DNA from 3 places in the Blautia sp. MSJ-36 genome. Region 2 is predicted to be linked to each of the others. Evidence: riboswitches for the same ligand, from Rfam matches in the RefSeq annotation. Region 2 holds a riboswitch; each other region holds the start of a gene.
The links. Region 2 has a riboswitch for cobalamin ahead of KQI39_RS14085 (ABC transporter permease). Riboswitches for the same ligand answer to the same signal wherever they lie in the genome.

Region 1 (3,288 bases), on a different contig from region 2:
TACTTCTTGCAAGACGGGCATATTTCGTCCAGCTTACAGCCGCGATGGAGATAACGGCATTGACAAGGTTCGGTCCCAGCATACCGGCAATGGCGATGGCCAGCACAAGGCCCGGGAAGGAAATCATCATATCCGCAATGCGCATGATCACCGCATCTACAATACCGCCAAAATATCCGGCAATAACTCCTAAAAATGTACCGATCACAAAAATCACCGCAACCAGACATAAGGTCATGATCAGAGACGTTCTTGTTCCGAAAATAACACGGGAAAGAAGATCTCGCCCAAGTTTGTCTGTTCCAAATGGATGGGCGGAGCTCGGCTCCTGCAGTGATTCGGTCATAACTGCATCCAACGGATCATATGGGGAAAGCTGCGGTGCAAAGATCGCAACACCGATCACCACAAGACCTAGAATAAAGAAAAGAGTGAATTGTTTGTTTTCTTTGAATATTCGTAATACTTTTTTCAATTATCTATCCTCCTTAAGTCTTGGATCGAGATAAGTGTAGGATAGATCCACAAGCAGGTTGATGCACATGTACAGGATCGCGATCCAGAGTACATAGCCCTGTACAAGAGGATAGTCACGACAGGAAATTGCCTTTACTGCCATATTTCCCATTCCAGGCCAGTTGTAAATGATCTCTACAACTGCAGTACCTCCCAGAAGACTTCCAAGGGAAAGTCCCAGCAGTGTTACCAGCGGAAGCATTACATTAGGAAGAACGTGTTTCCAGAGAATGACGCTTTCCTTGATCCCACGCATTCTTGCACCTGTGACATAATCCTGGTGAAGCTCCTCCAGTACTGCACTTCTTACCTGTCTGGTATACTTTGCAGACATGGCAAGTGCAAGTGTCAGCGCCGGAAGGATCATGGATTTAAAATCTGTACTGCCTCCGGCAACATTGATCCAGCGAAGCTGAACACCAAAGATGCTGAGAAGGATCAGGCCCAGCCAGAAGCTTGGAACAGATACTCCCACAAAGGTAATTCCTCTTACAAAATAATCCGGGAATTTGTTCTGATATACAGCGGCCAGTATTCCAAGCGGTATGGAAATAATGACCATCATCAGAAGTGCCAGCAACGACATCCTCAGCGTCGGCCAGAAACAGGATACCAGTTTATCCGTTACCGGCATTTTGAAAGAATAGGACTGTCCCATATCTCCTGTTACAACACCTTTCAGCCAGGAACCATACTGTACAAGAAATGGCTGGTCAAGGCCGAGATCATGTCTTGTCTGTTCCAGAAGTTCCGGTGTTGGAAGATTACCACACTCTGTCAACATGATCTCCGCAGGATCACCAGGTGACAGGTAGGTCAGTCCAAATGTGAAAAAGCTGATTCCAAACAATACAATTATGATCTGGAGAAATCTTTTTCCTACTTGTTTCTTTGTCACGTTTTACTCCTTTCCTCATTTGATGTGATTTTTAGCATAGCCGTTTCAACTTATATAAGATAATAATAACTATAATGGGATTCTTTATATGCAGAAAATGCATGGAATTTCAGAAATACGCACGAAAAAAGCCCGTGACGAAATACGGGCACACACAAAAAAACATGCTTCCTATCTTCCGTAAGAATCATCTTAAAACAATTACAAGCAGGTCTCCTGACTCAGGCTCCTCACCCTCAGACACCTTCCCGGCCCTATTTCTCACGCACCCGGCCAGTGGTATTTTATCTGAGGATTCCCCATTACAGTGACGGGATCGTACCGGATTTACACCGGTTTCCCTATTAATCCTCTCGGAACTTGCAACGGCTGATGTAAAAATCAGCAAATGCTGTTAAATTACGGATTTATTGTATGATAAATCTATTGCTGTTGTCCATAGAAAAATGTTGTATTTTTAGAATATTTATCAATTTTGTCAAAGCTGTTTGAATTGTACATATACCCCGTTAGGTATTTAACAACTGAGTTTATCCGATTTGTCAAAAAAATACGGATTTTACGCGTTTATTTTTACAAATAGAACAACAAACGGTAAAATCCGGTTTTCTTATCGCTTCTATAGGAATTGAATAAAACAATTTTTGGTGGAAAAGCTCTGCGAATATCAGGTCAGCGTCTCTGTGATCGCTGCATAGGCGATCATCGGTCCGTCCTCAATAATATTCAGGCTGGCTGTCTGATAAAGTACAACTCCATTTTCTGTTGCAATGGATGTATAAAGCAGGTTTCCGTAGTAATCTCTCAGTTCACCCAGGTCTTCTCCTTTAAAGAAGTACTCTCCAGGCTTTTTGGATGGATACCAGCATCCGGTATATGGTGCATATTCATATACCACATTTTCCAGAAGCATCTGACGGTAATGTTTCAGTCCGTGACATTTCTTCCCCTGAAGATGAAACACAAGATGACGGACGTCTCTTTTGTCCTGTTCCACTTCCTCCCAGGTCCAGTAACTGTGTCCGCCCCTCTCGATGAGAATACTTGGAATTCCAAGAGAAGAGGCATAATTATAGGCACCACCTGTAGCAGTTGTAGAGCGGACCACATATTTGACACCGATATGTCTTGCCATATGTAAGGACTTCTCTGCCGTCTCTTCATCTACAACCCCTACATAATAAACATATGGATGAAGCTGCTCATATCCGTCTCCGCTGTGCAGATCAATATAATAATCCGTTATGGAAAAAAGTTTCGTCACCATGGTATAGGCAATGCGGTCTGCAGCTGTCCCCTCAGGATCTCCCGGGAAAACACGGTTCAGATTCTTACCATCTTCATAGACCATACTCATGGTACGATGTTCAAATCCACTGACATTGACCAGCGGAATGATGATCACATTTCCCTTCAGTTCCTCCGGCTGAAATTCTTTCGCAAGTTCCATCGCCGCCTGTATTCCTACATACTCGGCGCTGTGTACTCCTGCTGTGATCAGGATCGTCGGTCCGTCTTCCACCCCGCAGATCACAGTCGCCGGCATCGCCATGCCGCATCCTGTGATCTCAATCTTACCTTGTGCTTTTTCTCCTTTTTCGATCACCCAGTCATCAATTTTGATCATTGGCTGTTTCCCTTTCCCTTTTTCTTATATTTCCGCACTTTGTTCCGATAAGTATACCATGCCTAACCAAAATTGTATATGTCTTTTTTTAATTCTATCTTTTTGCCAGTTCTCTGGTGATCTCTTCCCAGCTGACACCTTTTTCCACCATCAGTACCATCATGTGATAGAGAAAATCTGAGATCTCATACTTGATCTCTTCTTTATCCGGATTTTTGGCGGCAATAACGATCTCTGTACATTCTTC
Region 2 (3,288 bases):
GATCACAGATGGCAGGATATTTCTCAATACATGCCTGAATATGATCCTTGCGTGGCCGCAGCCGCCGGCCTTCAGTGCGGTCATATAATTTTTATTTTTTTCCTGAAGTGTCAATGCACGGGCAAGCCTTGCATATTCTGCCCAGGATACGACCGATAAGGACAGGATCAGATGAGCACCGCTGGCTCCCATGGTTCCTGCAATGGCAAGTGCCACAATAAAGACCGGCATAGCCATAAATACATCAATGATCCTCATGATTGTGGAATCGATTTTTCCACCTACATATCCGGCAAACAGCCCGATCGGCACCCCGACACATACGGTGATCAGAAGCACCGTAAAGCTGTAGCTCAGTGAATACCGGCTGCCCCAGAGAAGTCTTGATAAAATACATCTTCCCAGCTGATCAGTACCTAAAGGATATGCCGCCGACGGATTCTTTAATTTTATCGAAACATCCACAAGCAGTGGATCATGCGGCGCCAGTACAGGTGCAAAAATAGCTGCCAATGCAAAAATTATGACCACCATCAATCCTATTTTTGTTTTCGGTGACCGGAATACCTGTTTCCAGTACAGATTCTGGATCATGCTTTTTTCTGTTTTCTGCTTTCTTCTGCTTCCCATTCTATGATCTCTCCTTTACTTTAACTGGATTCGCCGGTCAATCGCAGAATAGGCGATATCCACAAGAAAATTTAATACTACAATGCCAACAGCCAGAATAAAGATAAAACATTGCAGCACCGGAGTGTCTTTTGAGATCACGGATTTCAATGCCAGATTTCCGATTCCCTGAATTGAAAAAATACTTTCTATCACAGCTGAGCCACAGAAAAAACCGATCACAATTGATACCAGACGTGTAAGCACAGGAATCAGGATATTTTTCAGACCATGACGCAAAATTACATTTACAGATGACAATCCCTTAGCTCTGCTGGCACGTATGTAATCCTGCTTCAGCACCTGTATCATATTAGTACGGATCAATCTCGTCATAATTCCAAAGAAACTGATATCCATGGCAAATGCCGCAAGAATCGGGATGCCTCCGGCATCTCCTCCGATCACGGAAATCACTTTTAGCTTTACTCCAAATATATAGAGCAGCATCAGACCGATCCAGAAAGACGGCATAGATACACTGAGGGACGACAAAATGCGAATGACTTTATCCAGAACTCTGTTTTCATAAATTGCCGACAAAATCCCAAGAGGGACTGATACGATCATCAACAATAAAAACGAAGTAACTGCCAGTTTAAATGTCTGTGGAAAATATTTTTTTAATTCATCAAAAGCCGGTTTTCTGGTAGAATATGATTTTCCAAAATCGCCATGAAGTGCCTGATCCAGCCATTTCCCGTATTGTACCAGCACCGGCTGATCCAGTCCTTCCTCATGCCGTACTTCTTCTACCTGTTCCGGTGACGGATGCTCGTATTTTTTCTCCGCCAGAACTCTGGCAGCATCACCTGCCGATATAAAACTCAGCATAAAAATAATAAATGTAACCGCCAGAACTACCGGAATCATAAATATAAAACGCTTTGCAATTACTTTTCCCATTTTCATTTCTCCTCATTTTTCATCTGTTTATTCGGTTAAAATAAAAAAAGCTGATATGATCCAGCATCATATCAGCACAAAAAACAAACCTCTACCTCAGGCAGAGCTTATTCCTTCTGTATCCCATCCGAATCAGAATTCTTCTGTCAAAAAGGCAAGTCTCCTGACTCCAGTTCTTCCTACTTACCATCTTCCCGGATCTCTCCAGTGATATTTTGGTTTTCGTCCCTGTCACAGTAGCGGTGGCTGTTCTGGCATTTCACCAGATTCCTTATTAAGTACTTTGTACACCCTTCTGACTATTCAATTTTCATAGTTGCAATGAATAAGTATCATAATATCATACTTTTCTTTTTATATAAATAGTTTTTTGTCAAATATAAAATATCTGAACATTTCATAGTGAAACCCGAATATTTTCTGCCTGTATTATTATAGATCCCTTAAGTAAATAACATTATGTATGAACGGTGACTTCTTTATATTTCCGTATAATGATCATATAACTTACGAATAATAAAACAGCTGCACTGCTCCATGCACAGATCTCTGCATAGTATATTCCATCTTCACCGATCAGTTTTGGCAGCAGCAGCGCAACACTGACACGCATTATAAATTCTGCAATGCCGCTGGCAAGCGGAATCAAAGTATTACCCAGGCCCTGGATAGCGGAACGATACACATACAGCAGATACAGCACCCACAAAAAGACAGCCATAATAAACAAATACTTATATGCTATATCCAATACCTGTCGGGTCTGATCCGGTTCACCGGATACAAACAGGGACAGTACATTACGTCCAAACAGTACCATCATGCCGGAAATGAAAGCCGAAGTGAGCACTGCCATATAAGTGCCGCTGCGCACGCCTTTTCGAATCCTCTGGTATTTTTTTGCACCAAGATTCTGGCCCACATAGGTTGTAATAGCATATCCATATGAAACGGCAGCCATCTCCAAAACCCCATACAGCTTGTTCGATGCCGTAAATCCCGCCACAAACAGAAAACCAAATCCATTGATCACATACTGTACCACAAGTCCTCCCACGGAGATGATCACATTCTGTATCGCAAGAGGAACCGCCAGTTCCAAAAGCCGCAAACTCATAGAGGGCTGCCTGTAAAAGTCCTTCTTTTCCAGGCGGATATCCGGGATTTTACGTAATACGATCAAACAGTACAAGGCTGAAAATCCCTGTGCGATAACGGTTGCCACTGCTGCTCCGGCTATACCCCAGCCAAAAACCGCCACAAATAACAGATCCAGTCCCACATTGATCACTGCTGCCACTGTCATTGCGATCAACGGAGATCTGCTGTTTCCAAGTGCCCGAAGGATCGCTGCAAATATATTATAAGCAGCTATGATCGGGATTCCCGCAAAGATCAGCCGCAAATATAGCATTGTCAGATCAATGACATTATCCGGCGTATGTAAAAATAAAAGAACACGATAAACTGTACCTTCACTTACTGCGAGTACGACCACAGACAGTAATGCTGTCATGATATAGCTTTTCGCCACTGCACATTTCAGATTTTTCTTTTCCCTTGCTCCATAATACTGAGATACAAGAATAGAAAAACCCTGTGTGATACCTGTCATGATCCCCAACACCAGCCATACCAGCCAATCTCCTGCGCCTACTGCCGCCAGTGCTTCAACTCCTACCACTTGTCCGACGATCATGGTGTCTGCCATTG
Region 3 (3,288 bases), on a different contig from region 2:
GAGAGGTGTTGTTGTTAATGAGAACACCAACGGAATCATCACAGTAAACGGCCACAGCTATGAAGATCCTGCAAAACACACCAACAATACAAACTTCGCCCTTCTGGTATCCAAACATTTCTCAGAGCCGTTCCATGACAGCAACGGATACGGTGAGAGCATCGCAAGACTTTCCAATATGCTTGGCGGTGGTGTTATGGTACAGCGTTTCGGAGATCTGATCCGCGGAAGACGAAGCACAAAAGCACGTATTGAGGAGAGCTTCGTAACACCGACTCTTTCCGCAACACCGGGAGACTTAAGCCTTGTTATGCCGAAGCGTATCCTGGACGGTATCATCGAGATGATCTATGCCCTGGATAAGATCGCACCGGGAACAGCAGATGACGATACTCTGCTTTATGGTGTGGAGGTTAAATTCTACAACATGGAAGTTGAGATCGATGAGAATCTGGAAACCTGCCACAAAGGACTCTTTGTTATCGGAGACTGCAGCGGTGTGACACATTCTCTTTCCCATGCATCTGCCAGCGGAATCTATGTAGCCAGATACCTGGAGCAGGAGTACTTCAATAAATAATATGATCGGCCCTTTTCTGCTGTCACAGTGATGGCGGAGAAGGGCTGCTTTTTATGTAGCAGGAAATCTCTATGCTATTGTAGGAAATCATTATGCTATAAATAAAAAACATAAATCATATAAAATCATGAAAAATATGCATGAATATTAAAATAAGTATGCTGAAAATAACTGACAGATACAGGGAGAAAACCCTGTATCGTCCGACAGCAATCTTGACAATTTTGTGATTTTGTGGTAAAAAATAGATAACCAGGTAAAATCGAATATGTACAAATGTTATAGCAATAAGGTTACATCCAGTCGGATGTGCAAAAGAGAATCCGGTGAGAATCCGGAACGATACCGTCACTGTGAACGGGGAGCTGTTTTCGAAACCACTGGGAAACCGGGAAGGGAAAGCAGCGTGGAACCAAGTCAGGAGAACTGCCTTATTGTGAGATCCAGGATTCGCGGTCTACGAATCTGTATTCTCAATAACAATACAGAACTTCTTTTTATGTGTATTGCGAGAGAATCGTGTGTGAGCAGGCGGCCGCAGAAAGCAGCCGTTTTTTTGTACATATCAGTATTCTGGAAATACATGAAAAGAGGACGATAAGAAATGAAAAGAAAAACAATGTTAGCTCTGATGCTCGCAGTTTCCATGACATGCTCTATGGGTGCAGCTACAACAGCAATGGCAGCAGATGATTCCGCTACAGAAGAGAGCGCAGATGAGAGTACTGAGGCAGCTGATACCACAGAGGCTTCTGATGAAGACCAGAAAGCAGCTGACAATGTAGCAGCTCTGATCGACAAGATCTATGTACAGGAAAGAAACGACACAACAGATGAGGACTGCAAGGCAGCCAAAGAAGCATGGGATGCTCTGACAGACGCTCAGAAAGAACTGGTAGAGGGTGAGAATGCAGATCCGGATTATTTCGGACGTGACACAGGAGATGCTTCCAAGGACGATCCGCGTAACCAGGATGAGATCGGTGAGAATGAACTTCTTGTTGTAAGCTTTGGTACTTCCTTCAATGACAGCCGTGCAGAGGATGTCAAAGGAATCGAGGATGCTCTTGCAGAAGCTTATCCGGACTGGTCTGTAAGAAGAGCATTTACAGCACAGATCATCATCAACCATGTAGAGGCAAGAGATGATGAAGTGATCGATAACATGCAGCAGGCACTTGACCGTGCAGTAGCAAACGGTGTTAAGAACCTGGTTGTACAGCCTACACATCTGATGCATGGCGCTGAGTACGATGAGATGACAGAAGCCATCAACGAGTATAAAGATAAATTTGAGTCTGTAGCTATCGCAGAGCCAATGCTTGGTGAGGTTGGAGACGATGCAACAGTGATCAACGACGACAAGAAAGCCGTTGCTCAGGCAATCACAGATGAGGCTTGCAAAGAAGCAGGATTTGACAGCATGGATGCAGCAGCTGAGGCTGGTACAGCATTCGTATTCATGGGACATGGAACATCCCATACAGCTAACATTACATACGATCAGATGCAGACACAGATGGAAAACCTTGGATTCAAGAACGCATTCATCGGTACTGTAGAGGGTAAGCCGGAAGATACAGCCTGCGACAAGGTTATCGAGAAGGTAAAAGAAGCAGGATACAAGAACGTTGTTCTTCGTCCGCTGATGGTTGTTGCCGGAGACCATGCAAACAACGATATGGCCGGTGATGATGAGGATTCCTGGAAGAGCCAGTTTGTAGCATCCGGAGACTTCGAGAATGTTGATACACAGATCGCAGGTCTTGGACGTATCGAGGCTGTTGAGCAGCTTTATGTAGATCATACAAAAGCAGCTATTGATTCTCTGGGAAGCGCTGATGAGTCCGCAGATTCTGACGCAGCAGCAGATACAGAGGCTGATTCCGCTGAGGATTCCGCAGAATAATAAATATGAAACGATCTGAGTGATCTCAGATACCTATAAGAAATCCATGTAACTGCCCGGAAAGATCAGGAAGACTGTCTTCCGGGCAGATTGCTGTATCTATGGAAGGGAGAAGATTATTATGAAAAAACGTTATGTAAACTTAATCCTTGCAATGGTAAGTGCATCAGCTATGGTGCTTGGCTCTGTGCCTGCAATGGCTACAACAGATTCCGCAAAAACCGAATCTGCCAAAAACGATTCCAAAGAGGATGCAGAAGCTTCCAATGAGAAAGAGGCAGACGCAGCCAAGACAGATACCCTGGAAGATGGTGTTTATACAGCAGAGTTTGACACAGACAGCAGTATGTTCCATGTAAATGAGGCCAATGACAAAAAAGGCAAGCTTACGGTCAAAGATGGCAAGATGACCATCCATGTAAGCCTGGTTTCCAAGAAGATCGTAAATCTGTTTGCAGGAACTGCCGAAGATGCACAGAAGGACGGCGCCGAGATCATTGAGCCTACCACAGATACAGTAAAATACAGCGATGGTTATACAGAGGAAGTTTATGGATTTGATATTCCGGTACCGGCCATTGGTGAGGAATTCGATGTGGCTCTCCTGGGAGAAAAAGGCAAATGGTACGACCATAAAGTAAGTGTCAAAGATCCTGTAAAAACTGATGACACTGCTGAAGAAGCAGCTGAGGATTCGGACAAAAAAGACGAGGCTTCCGACAAAGAGACCACAGAAAAATCAGATGCTTCCAAAGACGACAAGAAATCCGAGGGCAAAAAACTGGAAGATCTGAAACTG

Region 1: another riboswitch for cobalamin. It lies ahead of nikB (nickel ABC transporter permease); the one in region 2 lies ahead of KQI39_RS14085 (ABC transporter permease).
Region 3: another riboswitch for cobalamin. It lies ahead of KQI39_RS04605 (sirohydrochlorin cobaltochelatase); the one in region 2 lies ahead of KQI39_RS14085 (ABC transporter permease).

What each region holds. Positions count from the first base shown of each region.
Region 1 covers NZ_JAHLPQ010000001.1:308,277-311,564, reverse strand. Annotated here, with positions in the region: gene nikC (nickel transporter permease) at 1-475, opposite strand, end outside; gene nikB (nickel ABC transporter permease) at 476-1,414, opposite strand; cobalamin riboswitch at 1,604-1,793, opposite strand; gene KQI39_RS01435 (M14 family metallopeptidase) at 2,082-3,041, opposite strand; gene hisIE (bifunctional phosphoribosyl-AMP cyclohydrolase/phosphoribosyl-ATP diphosphatase HisIE) at 3,136-3,288, opposite strand, start outside.
Region 2 covers NZ_JAHLPQ010000026.1:26,300-29,587, reverse strand. Annotated here, with positions in the region: gene nikC (nickel transporter permease) at 1-630, opposite strand, end outside; gene KQI39_RS14085 (ABC transporter permease) at 646-1,575, opposite strand; cobalamin riboswitch at 1,712-1,885, opposite strand; gene KQI39_RS14080 (MATE family efflux transporter) at 2,033-3,288, opposite strand, start outside.
Region 3 covers NZ_JAHLPQ010000004.1:62,951-66,238, reverse strand. Annotated here, with positions in the region: gene KQI39_RS04610 (NAD(P)/FAD-dependent oxidoreductase) at 1-580, shown strand, start outside; cobalamin riboswitch at 854-1,028, shown strand; gene KQI39_RS04605 (sirohydrochlorin cobaltochelatase) at 1,185-2,489, shown strand; gene KQI39_RS04600 (hypothetical protein) at 2,611-3,288, shown strand, end outside.